DNA from 4 places in the Vibrio sp. 811 genome. Region 3 is predicted to be linked to each of the others. Evidence: predicted binding sites of a transcription regulator. Region 3 holds the regulator's gene; each other region holds the start of a gene.
The links. The regulator CRP, encoded in region 3, controls carbon source genes, mostly activating them, when cyclic AMP is high. The targets are predictions, from matches to a motif close to TGTGANNNNNNTCACA.

Region 1 (3,203 bases), on a different contig from region 3:
CTGTGTCGGATTGATCTTCACACCATTGGGCCGTGTGCGAATCGGTGGTACTGAAGCAACACCGGATTACTCCTATGCCGGATGGTTGGCAATGCTATTTGCTGCAGGTATGGGCATTGGTCTCGTATTCTTCGGTGTATCAGAACCGATGTCCCATTTTAGTTCTGCGATTGGTGGCGTGAGCGTTGAGAATGGTGTACGTACTGACTGGGCACCGCTGGGTGGTGCAGAGGGCGATGCAACTGCAGCTTCGGCATTAGGGATGGCTGCGACGATTTACCACTGGGCACTTCATCCGTGGTCAATATACGCGCTCTTGGCTCTTGGACTGGCTATCTTTTCATTTAACAAAGGTTTGCCACTCACCATGCGCTCAATTTTTTACCCTTTGTTTGGTGAGCGTGTATGGGGTTGGACTGGTCATATTATCGATATTCTTGCAGTGGTAGCGACGGTTTTTGGTTTAGCAACATCGCTAGGCTACGGTGCGTCTCAAGCCGCAACGGGTTTGAACTTCCTGTTTGATGTCCCAATGACCAATACCACGCAGGTTATATTGATTATTGGTATTACTGCGCTCGCTTTAATCTCTGTTGTGGCTGGACTCGATAAGGGCGTGAAAATCTTATCTGAAATCAACATGGGTCTTGCAGCGCTGCTATTGCTATTTGTTATTGTTGTTGGCCCGACGATTGCGATTTTAACTGGTTTCTTCGAGAACATCGTTTCCTATGTGGCTAATATCCCTGCCTTATCTATGCCATTTGGACGAGAGGATGTGAATTACTCTCAAGGCTGGACGGCGTTTTACTGGGCGTGGTGGATTTCTTGGTCACCATTTGTGGGTATGTTCATCGCACGTGTGTCTCGCGGTCGTTCAGTTCGTGAGTTTATTATTTGCGTTATTCTTATCCCATCTTCAGTTTGTGTGTTATGGATGACGGCTTTTGGCGGTAACGCAATTAGCCAATACGTTAATGATGGCTACGAGGCGGTGTTTAACGCAGAACTACCTTTAAAACTTTTTGCCATGTTAGATGTTATGCCATTGGCTGAGATAACATCTTTTGTCGGCATTATCTTAGTCGTGGTGTTCTTCATTACCTCTTCTGACTCAGGATCACTGGTTATTGATACTATTGCTGCGGGCGGTAAGGTCGATGCACCAACGCCACAACGCGTGTTCTGGTGTACGTTTGAAGGTTTGGTTGCGATTGCATTGATGTTGGGTGGTGGTCTAGCTGCTGCTCAAGCAATGGCGGTGACGACTGGTTTACCATTTACTATTGTTTTGCTTGTTGCAACGGTATCTTTGATAAAAGGTTTGATGGATGAACCTCGTCCAAAGGCGGTTTCTAAGAAATCAAAATAACTAGTATCAGCAGTTAAATTATTGATAAAAGCGGTATGCGAAAGCATGCCGCTTTTTTTTGGATTTCTATTTTTCTCTGAGAAATGAACAGCATGGAAAATGGTCTTATTCTGGTTGTTTTTTGTACTGCGCATTTAGGTGACTATTTAATAAATTAGACCTCGAACTATTTTAACTTTTGGTTAATAGGTTTGTTTTTGTGATCTATATCACAAAAATACCGATAAAAAGGCGGATTATTTGATTTTTAGTCGCGAGGGATGCCCATAATAAAAAGGAAATTTAATTAGACCTCAAAGGATATGTATTTTCACATGATCACATCAGCACCTTGGGTCCTTTATCCAGAGATTGGAGAAGACTCAAGTAAAAAATGGATTTTTCGTGAACCTAAAATCTCTGATGGTGACGACATTTACAGCTTGATTGCAGACTGTCCTCCATTGGACATGAACTCATCTTATTGCAATTTCCTACAGTCTACGCATTTCAGCAAAACCAGTATTTTGGTTGAGCAAAAAGGCGAAATCGCAGGTTTCATTTCCGGTTATCAGAAACCAGACGAGCAAGACGTTTTATTTGTCTGGCAAGTTGCAGTCTCACCTCGCTTTAGAGGTCATGGTTTAGCATTCCGCATGTTGAAAGAACTTCTCACCCGAGAGGAATTAGGCGGTGTTAAATCGGTAGAAACTACCATCACGGAAGATAATAAAGCCTCTTGGGCACTGTTCAAAAAGTTAGATGCGATGAACGGCAATTCTGGCCAAGTAAGCACATTTTTGGATGAAGAAGCCCACTTTAAAGGCAAACACGATACAGAATATTTGTATCGCATTCCTCTCAAATAATCCTCAAACAATAGGAATTAAAAACGGTCTCATCATGGATATTTTCAAAAAGCAGGAATCCAACGTACGCTCATATTCAAACAATTTCCCGGTCGTTTTTCGTAAAGCGAAAGGCTGCTGGCTAGAAACAGAACAAGGTGAACGATACTTAGACTTCCTTGCTGGAGCGGGATCTCTAAATTATGGCCATAACAATCCAGTACTAAAACAAGCGTTGCTTGAGTACATTGAAATGGACGGTATTACTCACGGTTTGGATATGCACTCAGAAGCGAAAGCATCGTTTCTGGAAGCGTTGGATACTTACATCCTTAAACCAAGAAACTTGGATTACAAGGTTCAGTTTACGGGCCCAACAGGCACTAACGCTGTTGAGGCGGCATTGAAGCTGGCTAAAAAAGTAAAAGGCCGCGACAGCGTCGTTGCGTTTACTAACGGTTTCCATGGTTGTACTGCTGGCGCACTGGCTGCAACGGGTAACCAGCATCACAGACAAGGTAACGGTTCTAGTCTAAGTAACGTCACTCGTATTCCATTTGAAGGTTACGCTGGCGTAGATGGTCTCGCGCTGTTCGAAACCATGCTAAATGATAACTCTGCAGGTATGGATAAACCAGCCGCTGTACTTCTTGAAACTGTGCAGGGTGAAGGTGGTTTAAATGCTGCTTCAAACGAGTGGTTACAACGTTTGAGCAAAATCTGTAAAGCCAATGACATTCTTGTGATTGTCGATGACATTCAAGCAGGTTGCGGACGTACCGGTACTTTCTTTAGTTTCGAGCCGTCTGGTATCCAACCGGATATCGTGACGCTATCGAAGTCGATCGGTGGTTACGGTTTGCCGATGGCTGTCGTATTACTTAAGCCTGAGCTTGACCAGTGGAAGCCAGGCGAGCATAACGGTACGTTCCGTGGCAATAATCACGCCTTTATTACTGCTGCAAAAGCACTAGAAATTTACTGGGCAAACGATGATTTTGAAA
Region 2 (3,203 bases), on a different contig from region 3:
CTAACCCAACGAGCTGGCTCTGCCGTGCCAACCACTAATAAAGTGTTAGATGTAAAAGGTCAGTATTTAGAAAGTGGCTTATCTGCCCAACTGATTGCCGAGATGCGCAAGCATTTAAAAGCGGGCAATCAAGTAATGTTGTTTCTTAACCGTCGAGGCTTTTCGCCCGCTTTGATGTGCCATGAATGCGGTTGGATTGCAGAATGTAAACGCTGTGATGCGTACTATACGTTCCACCATTACAGCAACGAAATACGCTGCCATCACTGCGGCTCACAACAACCGGTGATTCATCAATGTCAGGGGTGTGGTTCAACCCAATTGGTTACCGTCGGCGTAGGAACGGAACAACTCGAACAACAATTGGCTCAGTTATTTCCAGAATACAACGCCATTCGCATCGACAGAGACAGCACACGTCGCAAAGGTAGTTTGGAAGATGCCCTTGAATCGATTCGTAAAGGTGAACATCAAATTCTGATTGGCACCCAAATGCTGGCTAAGGGGCACCATTTTCCAAATGTAACGCTCGTTGCTCTTTTGGATGTTGATGGCTCTCTCTATAGTAGTGACTTCCGCGCTTCCGAGCGACTAGCGCAGTTGTTTATTCAAGTCGCAGGTCGTGCCGGCCGCGCAAGTAAACCTGGCGAGGTTATCCTACAAACCCACCATCCTGAGCACAGCTTGCTGCAGGCCCTGCTTCAAAAAAACTATCGCCACTTTGCTATGACTGCTCTGGAAGAACGCAAATTGGCTCAGCTTCCGCCTTATAGTTTCTTGACTCTGTTTAAAGCAGAGGCGAACCAAAGTGAGGTAGTTGAAGACTTCCTGCGTCAGGTTCGCTTTACGTTAGAGTCACACCCTCTGTTCGATGATTCCTGCATGGTGTTAGGCCCTACTCCTTCACCTTTGGCCAAGCGGGCTGGTAAATACCGTTGGCAACTATTACTGCAAACTCAGCATCGTTCATTGATGCAAAAGTTATTAACCAGTGCCAAACCTGCTATTGAGTTGTTGCCAAATGCTAAGAAAGTACGCTGGAATTTAGACATAGAACCACAAGATCTCAGCTAGCAAACGTTTAACTATGTAATGAATTACCATTTAATGTGACCAGAATCACACCAAGATTACAGTTTTTGTTAAACAGACCGTAACTTTCACTTTAGAAATGAATAGACTATCCAAATTAGAAAAGTCTAAAGTGACTTGTTTGCACAGGCTTAGATTAAAACAATGACTATTCCCACAAATTGATATCGCGGTGAAGAATCCATTTTCCCACTCGTTAACACGAACTGAGCGAAGAGCAAACACAGCTCTAACTCGGTTTGATTACTCTGATTTCAAACCGGAATAACGTCATCTTGGCAAAAAATAAATGAGAGGTTAAAAACTATGGCGACAATGAAGGATGTTGCCCAGCTTGCGGGAGTGTCTACGGCTACGGTATCTCGAGCCTTAATGAATCCAGAGAAAGTCTCTTCTTCTACAAGAAAGAGAGTAGAAGATGCCGTACTTGAAGCGGGTTATTCTCCAAACTCATTAGCGCGTAACTTACGTAGAAACGAATCAAAAACCATTGTTACTATCGTTCCCGACATCTGTGATCCTTATTTTTCTGAAATTATTCGCGGTATTGAAGATGCAGCCATGGAACATGGCTATCTAGTCCTGCTGGGCGATAGCGGACAACAGAAGAAACGCGAAAGCTCTTTCGTAAACCTCGTATTTACTAAGCAGGCAGATGGAATGCTACTGCTTGGTACAGATCTACCATTCGATGTCAGTAAGCCAGAGCAAAAGAACTTACCTCCGATGGTAATGGCGTGTGAATTTGCGCCAGAGCTCGAGCTTCCGACAGTACATATTGATAACCTGACCTCAGCATTTGAAGCGGTGAATTACCTGACTCAATTAGGTCATAAACGCATTGCTCAAATCTCTGGACCAGATACAGCAATATTGTGTCAGTTCCGCCAGCAAGGCTACCAACAAGCCCTGCGCCGTGCCGGCATCAATAAAGATCCACAATATAGTGTCATTACTGAGTTCTCTTTTGATGGCGGAGCAAAAGCCGTTCGTAAACTGCTCGAATTGCCAGAACCACCAACGGCTATTTTCTGTCACTGTGACACAATGGCCATCGGCGCAATTCAAGAAGCGAAAAAGCTTGGCTTACGAGTACCGCAAGATCTCTCTGTTGTGGGCTTTGATGACATTAACTTCGCTCAGTACTGCGATCCACCGTTGACCACCATCTCTCAACCTCGCTATGAGATTGGTCGACAAGCGATGCTAATGATGCTCGAGATGTTAAAAGGCCACGACGTGCATTCAGGCTCGCGTCTGCTTGAAACTAATCTCGTCATTCGTGGAAGTGCAGCGCCACCACAGCGCCCTTAACCTAAAGATTAGGTATTCATCCCCAAAGCGGTGCCAAGGCGCCGCTTTTTATTTACCCCTCCTGCTTTTTGTATATCCCCGAATAAACATAAGCGAGAACAGAAACACACTCCTACACTCGGACGTTGTCGCGCTTTAGCTATCAAGATTCTATCAATAGGGTGTTTTCTCAACTCGTTCTGGATTAACATATTTGCAAGAATCCTTGATGACCAGAAATAACCGTGGCAAATAGAGATTATGTAAGACGGGGGCGAGGCGCCCCAAAAAAGTCGACAAAAAAACAGCCGCCGAGAAGAAAAAAACCTTGGCGCAGTGGCCTGCTCGCTATCTTGCTCGTGGGCGGTTTTGGCTATGGTCTTTACCTTTTGAGTAGCGACCCAGAACCTAAACAACCAGTCGTGAAGCAGCCAACAACCACTGTCAGCAAACCAAAGCCGAAAAAAGACTTGCCGCCACCACCAGAAGAAAAATGGGAATATGTTGAGTCACTACCGAAACGTGAAGTTGAAGTTGTGGCTAAAGAAATTGAAGTTTCTAAAATTCCTTACATCATGCAGTGTGGCGCGTACAAAACTCAGGCACAAGCGGAAGAGCGCAAGCTTGCAATCGCGTTCCAAGGGATGTCGAGCAAGATTCGTAAGAAAGAAGGCAGTTCATGGTATCGCGTGGTGCTAGGTCCGTATAAGTTCAAACGTGATGCAGAACGTGACCGCCATAAACTGCAACGCGCGAAAATCGAGCCGTGCGCGATTTGGAAAGAAAATCTTTAAACTCAGGCCCTAGGAGCTAAGATC
Region 3 (3,203 bases):
GTGGGATATCGACCGTGCAGTAGTAACTCTACTGCACATTACAGGTAAGTAATTTTCGACAAGGTTTGTCATGTCAGCTAAACACCCAATTATTGCGGTTACTGGTTCGTCCGGTGCCGGCACGACCACTACATCTGAAGCCTTCCGTAAAATGTTCAATATGATGAACGTTAAACCCGCATGGGTTGAAGGCGATAGCTTCCATCGCTTTACTCGCCCAGAAATGGACATCGAAATTCGCAAAGCCCGCGAGCAAGGTCGACACATTAGCTACTTTGGCCCACAAGCTAATGACTTCCCGGGATTAGAAGAGTTTTTCCGTAAGTTCGGGCATGATGGTACTGGCAGCGTGCGCCGTTATCTGCACACGTTTGACGAAGCGGTTCCCTACAATCAAATGCCAGGCACGTTTACACCGTGGCAAGACTTACCCGAAAACAGCGACGTGCTGTTTTATGAAGGGTTACATGGTGGCGTGGTCGATGGCGATGTTAATGTTGCTCAACATGTGGATTTCTTAATTGGCATGGTGCCGATTGTGAACTTAGAGTGGATCCAAAAATTCGTACGTGACACTCGCGATCGCGGCCATTCGCGTGAAGCGGTAATGGACTCAATCGTGCGATCCATGGACGATTACCTCAACTATATCACTCCGCAGTTTTCTCGTACTCACATCAACTTCCAGCGCGTACCGACCGTTGATACTTCCAACCCACTTAATGCAAAAGGCATCCCTAGTTTGGATGAGAGTTTTGTGGTGATTCGCCTACGCGGTATCAAGAATGTCGACTTCCCATATCTGCTGGCCATGATTGATGGCTCATTCATGTCACGCCACAACACGATTGTCGTGCCCGGCGGTAAGATGAGCTTTGCAATGGAGCTCATAGTTCGGCCTATCCTACAACAGCTCATCGAAACAGGGAAAATTGGCTAAAAACCTGCCTGCGAAGATGTTTACTTTTCATACCGTGATCATGTGCACAGTTTTGCTTACAAAATCTCAATCATGGCACGATTAAAATCAAGAAATCGTTTTCGAAAAAGGATACTATTTCTTACCGAAACACAAGAGAGCTTGCAGCATATAAAAAGTGCTCTTATTCTAGTAGGCCTAATTCAGGCTTAGCTAAAATATGGATAGCGCAAGCGTACCCTGCAGAGGAAGTGAGATATTATGGTTCTAGGTAAACCTCAAACCGACCCAACATTAGAGTGGTTTCTTTCACACTGTCATATTCATAAGTACCCTTCAAAGAGCACGCTAATTCACGCGGGCGAAAAGGCAGAAACTTTGTACTACATCGTTAAAGGTTCTGTTGCGGTTCTTATCAAAGACGAAGAAGGTAAGGAGATGATCCTTTCTTACCTAAACCAAGGAGACTTTATTGGTGAACTTGGTCTATTCGAGGAAGACCAAGAGCGCACAGCTTGGGTTCGTGCTAAATCTCCTTGTGAAGTTGCTGAAATTTCTTTCAAGAAGTTCCGTCAGCTTATCCAAGTAAACCCAGACATCCTAATGCGTCTTTCTGCGCAGATGGCTCGTCGTCTTCAAGTAACTAGCCAAAAAGTGGGTGACCTGGCGTTCCTAGACGTAACTGGTCGTATCGCTCAGACGCTTCTGAACCTTGCAAAACAACCAGACGCAATGACTCATCCAGACGGCATGCAAATCAAGATCACTCGTCAAGAAATCGGTCAAATTGTTGGCTGTTCTCGTGAGACAGTAGGTCGTATTTTGAAGATGCTAGAAGAGCAGAACCTAATCTCTGCTCACGGTAAAACCATCGTGGTTTACGGTACTCGTTAATCTCGAACTAGAGTGACACGAACAAAATTATAAAAGCCACCAATGGCAACATTGGTGGCTTTTTATTTACTCATGACCAAATGAGATAGGGTGCAGCGAACACTAATGAGTAAGCTTAACAGGTTAACCCTAAAACTTAGCCATTCGTGCTTTCAAAGATTTTGTCAGCTGAAGCGGCCACGAAACCTGGGTACAAATCACCATTTTCCATCGGATAGCGCTTAGCAAATTCATAAAACCCGCCAGGGATAATTTCAGTGCCTTCGCTAAAACGAACCGCTACTTTATCTGCCATGGTCGATGACTGCTCTAGCAACACCTCAGGAGTGCCCTTCACTTCACCACCATTTTCATTAATGGTAAACCCAGCGGTACGCAGATGATTGTTTACCTGCTTCACTTCTTCATATTCATTGAGCTGGTTAACGCTCACCGTGAAGTGGTTTGCTCCGTAACCATGCGCCGCAAGCCAAGATGCGTACTCACTTTCTTTAGCCAACGTTTGGTAATCAGCAAAGCTTAAATCCCACAAGCGTCCACCATGTAAGAATGCGCTATCGTTCAGCTTGTCAGCATCGACTTGTGCCACCAAATTTTTCACAATCTCTTGTAGCTCAGACGAGCACTCTTCAACTTTTAGCTCACTAATAAATACTTTAGGTTGCTTCGGATCTGGGTGCTCATAGTGCTTAGCAACCAGCTTTTTGCTTTCGAAAACGTAATCACCACACGCCTTGTAACCAATAGCTACAAATGGCTTAGCTAGAGTTTCAATACCAAGAGGCGCGATATTGAAGGTACGTAAAGCTATATGATCATTAATCAGAGGCTCATCTTCTTGAAGCAGCTGATGCACTTTAGCAGCCGAAGGGCAAAGACGTTGAATGTAATCTTGCCATAGCGATTCAAATAACACATCGGGCGTCATAACGACTCCTTGTTACGAGATGTAGAGTTTAAAGGTAAGCGGAAGTTGGCTGCTCGTTCACCACAAGAGTTGTCCAGAATAATGAACGAGCAACCATCAACCTGTGACGGTAAATGCCAGTCAGTCAACACGCTTTTCCGAGTCTTTGCTCACTTTTCGTGTTCTGCCAACGATCACTACAACCCATACCTAAATGATGCGCCGGCAGGGTGAGCCGCAATGCATAGTTGCGACTCTATAATAAAAACTTATAGCGCTACACCTGGACTCAATGTTGCAGGCAAGACAGTTTCTTGACCTTCCATTGATGCCATTGGGTACGCACAGTAATCTGCTGCGTAGTAAGCGCTTGGGCGCAAGTTACCCGACGCCCCCGGACCACCAAATGGCGCATCACCGCTTGCACCAGTGAGCTGGCGGTTACGGTTCACGATACCTGCACGAATGTGGTCAACGAAGTAT
Region 4 (3,203 bases), on a different contig from region 3:
ATGCGCTTGCGAGTTTTGACGAAAGTGCGTTAACGGGAGAATCTGTTCCCGTTGAACATCAAACCGGTGGCAAAGTGATGGCCGGGGCTGTGGTTGTCGATAAAGTGGTTCGCTTACAGGTGACTTCCCGTCAGGGCGAGAATGCGATAGACCGAATTCTTCATTTGATTGAAGAAGCCGAATCTCGTAAGGCACCATTAGAACGCTTTCTTGATAAATTTAGCCGTTGGTATACGCCACTAATGATGTTGGTGTCTCTGATGGTTATCGTTACGCCGCCATTACTATTTGCCCAACCGTGGGAAACGTGGATCTATCGAGGACTCGCCCTGCTGTTGATTGCTTGTCCATGTGCATTAGTCATTTCAACGCCTGCGGCGATCACTTCTGGCTTGGCGGCAGCGGCTAAGCGGGGCGCATTGATCAAAGGTGGAGCGGCGCTTGAGTTGCTTGGCAAGGTTGAGTCTGTCGCATTTGATAAAACTGGGACACTGACGCAAGGTAAACCAGAAGTGACCGACGTCTTTGCTTTTGATATGGATGAAGACAAGTTACTTAGCCTAACTGCGTCAATCGAGGTTGGTTCAAGTCATCCTCTAGCGGTTTCTTTAGTTACCAAAGTGCAAGAGAAGGGGCTTACTATTCCTGAAGCGTTGGATAAAACCGCGCAAGTAGGCTCTGGTGTCACTGGTTACGTCGATGGAAAAATGGTCCAAGTGGTCACGCCTTCAAAGGCAGACTTTCCACTTTCTCAAGAAGCCAAAGAGCAAGTGGTTACGTTGGAACAACAAGGTAAAACGGTTGTCATTGTTCGTTACGATGACGAGGTCATTGGCGTGATCGCATGGCAAGATACATTGCGCTCAGATGCCCAGCAAGCCATCGCAATGTTGAAGGAACTTGGGGTCACGTCGGTGATGCTAACGGGTGACAACCCGAGAAGTGCAGAAGCAATGGCAAATAGAATAGGCTTGGATTATAAAGCGAGTTTGTTACCTGCAGACAAGGTGCATTACGTCGAGAAACTATCACAACAACATACCGTTGCGATGGTGGGAGACGGTATCAATGATGCTCCAGCCATGAAAGCTTCGAGCATTGGTATTGCGATGGGAGGCGGTACGGATGTTGCGCTCGAGACTGCTGATGCGGCGTTAACACACAACCGGTTGATTGAGCTACCTGCCATGATAGAACTGTCGCGTGCGACGCTAAGTAACATTCGTCAGAATGTCGCGTTAGCGCTAGGTTTGAAAGGTGTATTCTTAGTGACAAGTTTACTTGGGGTTACTGGGTTGTGGGTTGCAGTATTAGCTGACAGTGGTGCAACAGCACTGGTGACATTGAATGCGTTGAGATTACTTCGTTTTGAGTCCAAACAGATCAAATAACTGACCTAACCAATGATCCCACTCATTAATAGCCCGAGGCATTCGTGTATCGGGCTTTTTTTAACCGTATTCACCTGATGCGATCAGACGTTTTTCTCGTCCTTGAAATCACGCATTGCTATGCAACAAAATGATTTAACGCCCCTTAAAGTGTGATCAATACCAGTTTTGTTTGAAATTTCACTTTCATTACATTTTGTCATTGTGATTGTGATCACTCTATGTTGGTGAAAGGTTCGCTACAGTGCATCTGTACCCAATAACTGATTAATGAGCTTATTGTTCATAAAATAAGCCACAATAAGGAGCGACTTATGTCTCAAGCTGTATTCCATTTAGGTGTTACTGAAGCTGATCTTAATGGTGCGACTCTAGCGATCATTCCTGGTGACCCAGCGCGTGTTCAAAAAATCGCAGAACAAATGGAAAATCCAGTATTTCTAGCAAGCCATCGTGAATACACGCTATACCGTGCAGAGCTAGACGGTAAACCTGTTGTGGTTTGTTCTACAGGTATTGGTGGTCCTTCTACCTCTATCGCAGTTGAGGAATTGGCACAGCTTGGTGTTCGTACTTTCCTACGTGTTGGTACAACGGGTGCAATTCAACCGCATGTAAACGTGGGTGACATGATCGTAACGACGGGGTCAGTTCGTCTTGACGGTGCGAGCCTACACTTTGCTCCTATGGAATTCCCAGCAGTTGCTGACTTTGAAGTAGCAACCGCAATGAAAGCAGCGGTAGAAGAGTCTGGCGCTACAGTTCACATGGGTGTGACTGCATCAAGCGACACGTTCTACCCTGGTCAAGAACGTTACGATACGTTCTCTGGTCGTGTTGTTAAGCGTTTCCAAGGCTCTATGCAAGAATGGCAAGACATGGGCGTACTTAACTTCGAGATGGAGTCTGCAACACTGCTAACAATGTGTGCGAGCTCTGGTTTAAAAGCGGGTTGTGTGGCAGGTGTTATCATCAACCGTACACAAAAAGAGATTCCAGATCATTCAACTCTGAAAGAAACGGAAGCGCGTTCAATTAAAGTGGTTGTAGAAGCAGCGCGTAAAATGCTTTAAGCCCCTATAGTTGGCATTTAAACAAACAGAAAAAACCAGAGGCTAACCTCTGGTTTTTTTCTAGTTATAGAAATGCGTACAGCTAAAATTTAGGTATAAAAAAAGCAGCATTAATGCTGCTTTTTATCGTTGTGAATTTTAGCTTTTCTTAATGGCACTATATCTCGTCTGAACCGCCCGCGTCTTTAAACCAAGCAGTTAAGTGCGTTCTTAAATCTTTAAGCTCATCAGGGCCAATCAGGGCTAGCCCTAAGTCTTCAGCACGAGTAATGTCATTGTGACGAAGAGGACGGAAGCTCACCAACATTGCGCGCGCTTGTAAGCCACCTAATAGATCGCGAAGCGATTCTAACTTATATAAAGTATCGTCGCCGTCATCTCTCATGCCTTTGGTTTTGCACTCGATGATGTGCAGCTTATTGTTTACAACTGTTGCGACATCTAACTCATTGCGTACTTCACTTTCACCAAGTTTGCGATAAACCTGAACATTTAACGATCGATCTTGGATCGTTGGCATGGTGTCTTGGATTTGCTTCACGGTGCTGTGAACCAAAGTTTCTAACCACTCACCGTTTGAAAAGCGTCGAGCATCTTCATCTGCAAACGTTAAAACGCCATTCTCATAGGTGGCGATTTCTGCTTCTACTAAATCTGAAAGCAACATGTTGAGCTCACGGTAGCCCTGCTGTTTTTCGGAGAGCTCGACATCAAGCTTTTGTTCTTTGCGGCATGTGGT

Region 1: ectA (diaminobutyrate acetyltransferase) is a predicted target of CRP. The motif match lies at 1,571-1,586, and genes of this name have one in related genera.
Region 2: cytR (DNA-binding transcriptional regulator CytR) is a predicted target of CRP. The motif match lies at 1,109-1,124, and genes of this name have one in related genera.
Region 4: udp (uridine phosphorylase) is a predicted target of CRP. The motif match lies at 1,595-1,610, and genes of this name have one in related genera.

Annotation. Positions count from the first base shown of each region.
Region 1 covers NZ_JAWOUB010000002.1:161,591-164,793, reverse strand. The annotation lists gene R7Q46_RS04465 (BCCT family transporter) at 1-1,372, shown strand, start outside; gene ectA (diaminobutyrate acetyltransferase) at 1,687-2,220, shown strand; gene ectB (diaminobutyrate--2-oxoglutarate transaminase) at 2,255-3,203, shown strand, end outside.
Region 2 covers NZ_JAWOUB010000004.1:304,829-308,031, forward strand. The annotation lists gene priA (primosomal protein N') at 1-1,074, shown strand, start outside; gene cytR (DNA-binding transcriptional regulator CytR) at 1,378-2,406, shown strand; gene ftsN (cell division protein FtsN) at 2,631-3,179, shown strand.
Region 3 covers NZ_JAWOUB010000031.1:8,089-11,291, reverse strand. The annotation lists gene R7Q46_RS23535 (phosphoribulokinase) at 71-940, shown strand; gene crp (cAMP-activated global transcriptional regulator CRP) at 1,181-1,813, shown strand; gene R7Q46_RS23525 (DUF1338 domain-containing protein) at 1,950-2,741, opposite strand; gene astD (succinylglutamate-semialdehyde dehydrogenase) at 2,990-3,203, opposite strand, start outside.
Region 4 covers NZ_JAWOUB010000002.1:657,974-661,176, reverse strand. The annotation lists gene R7Q46_RS06765 (zinc/cadmium/mercury/lead-transporting ATPase) at 1-1,391, shown strand, start outside; gene udp (uridine phosphorylase) at 1,706-2,464, shown strand; gene R7Q46_RS06755 (DUF1887 family protein) at 2,622-3,203, opposite strand, start outside.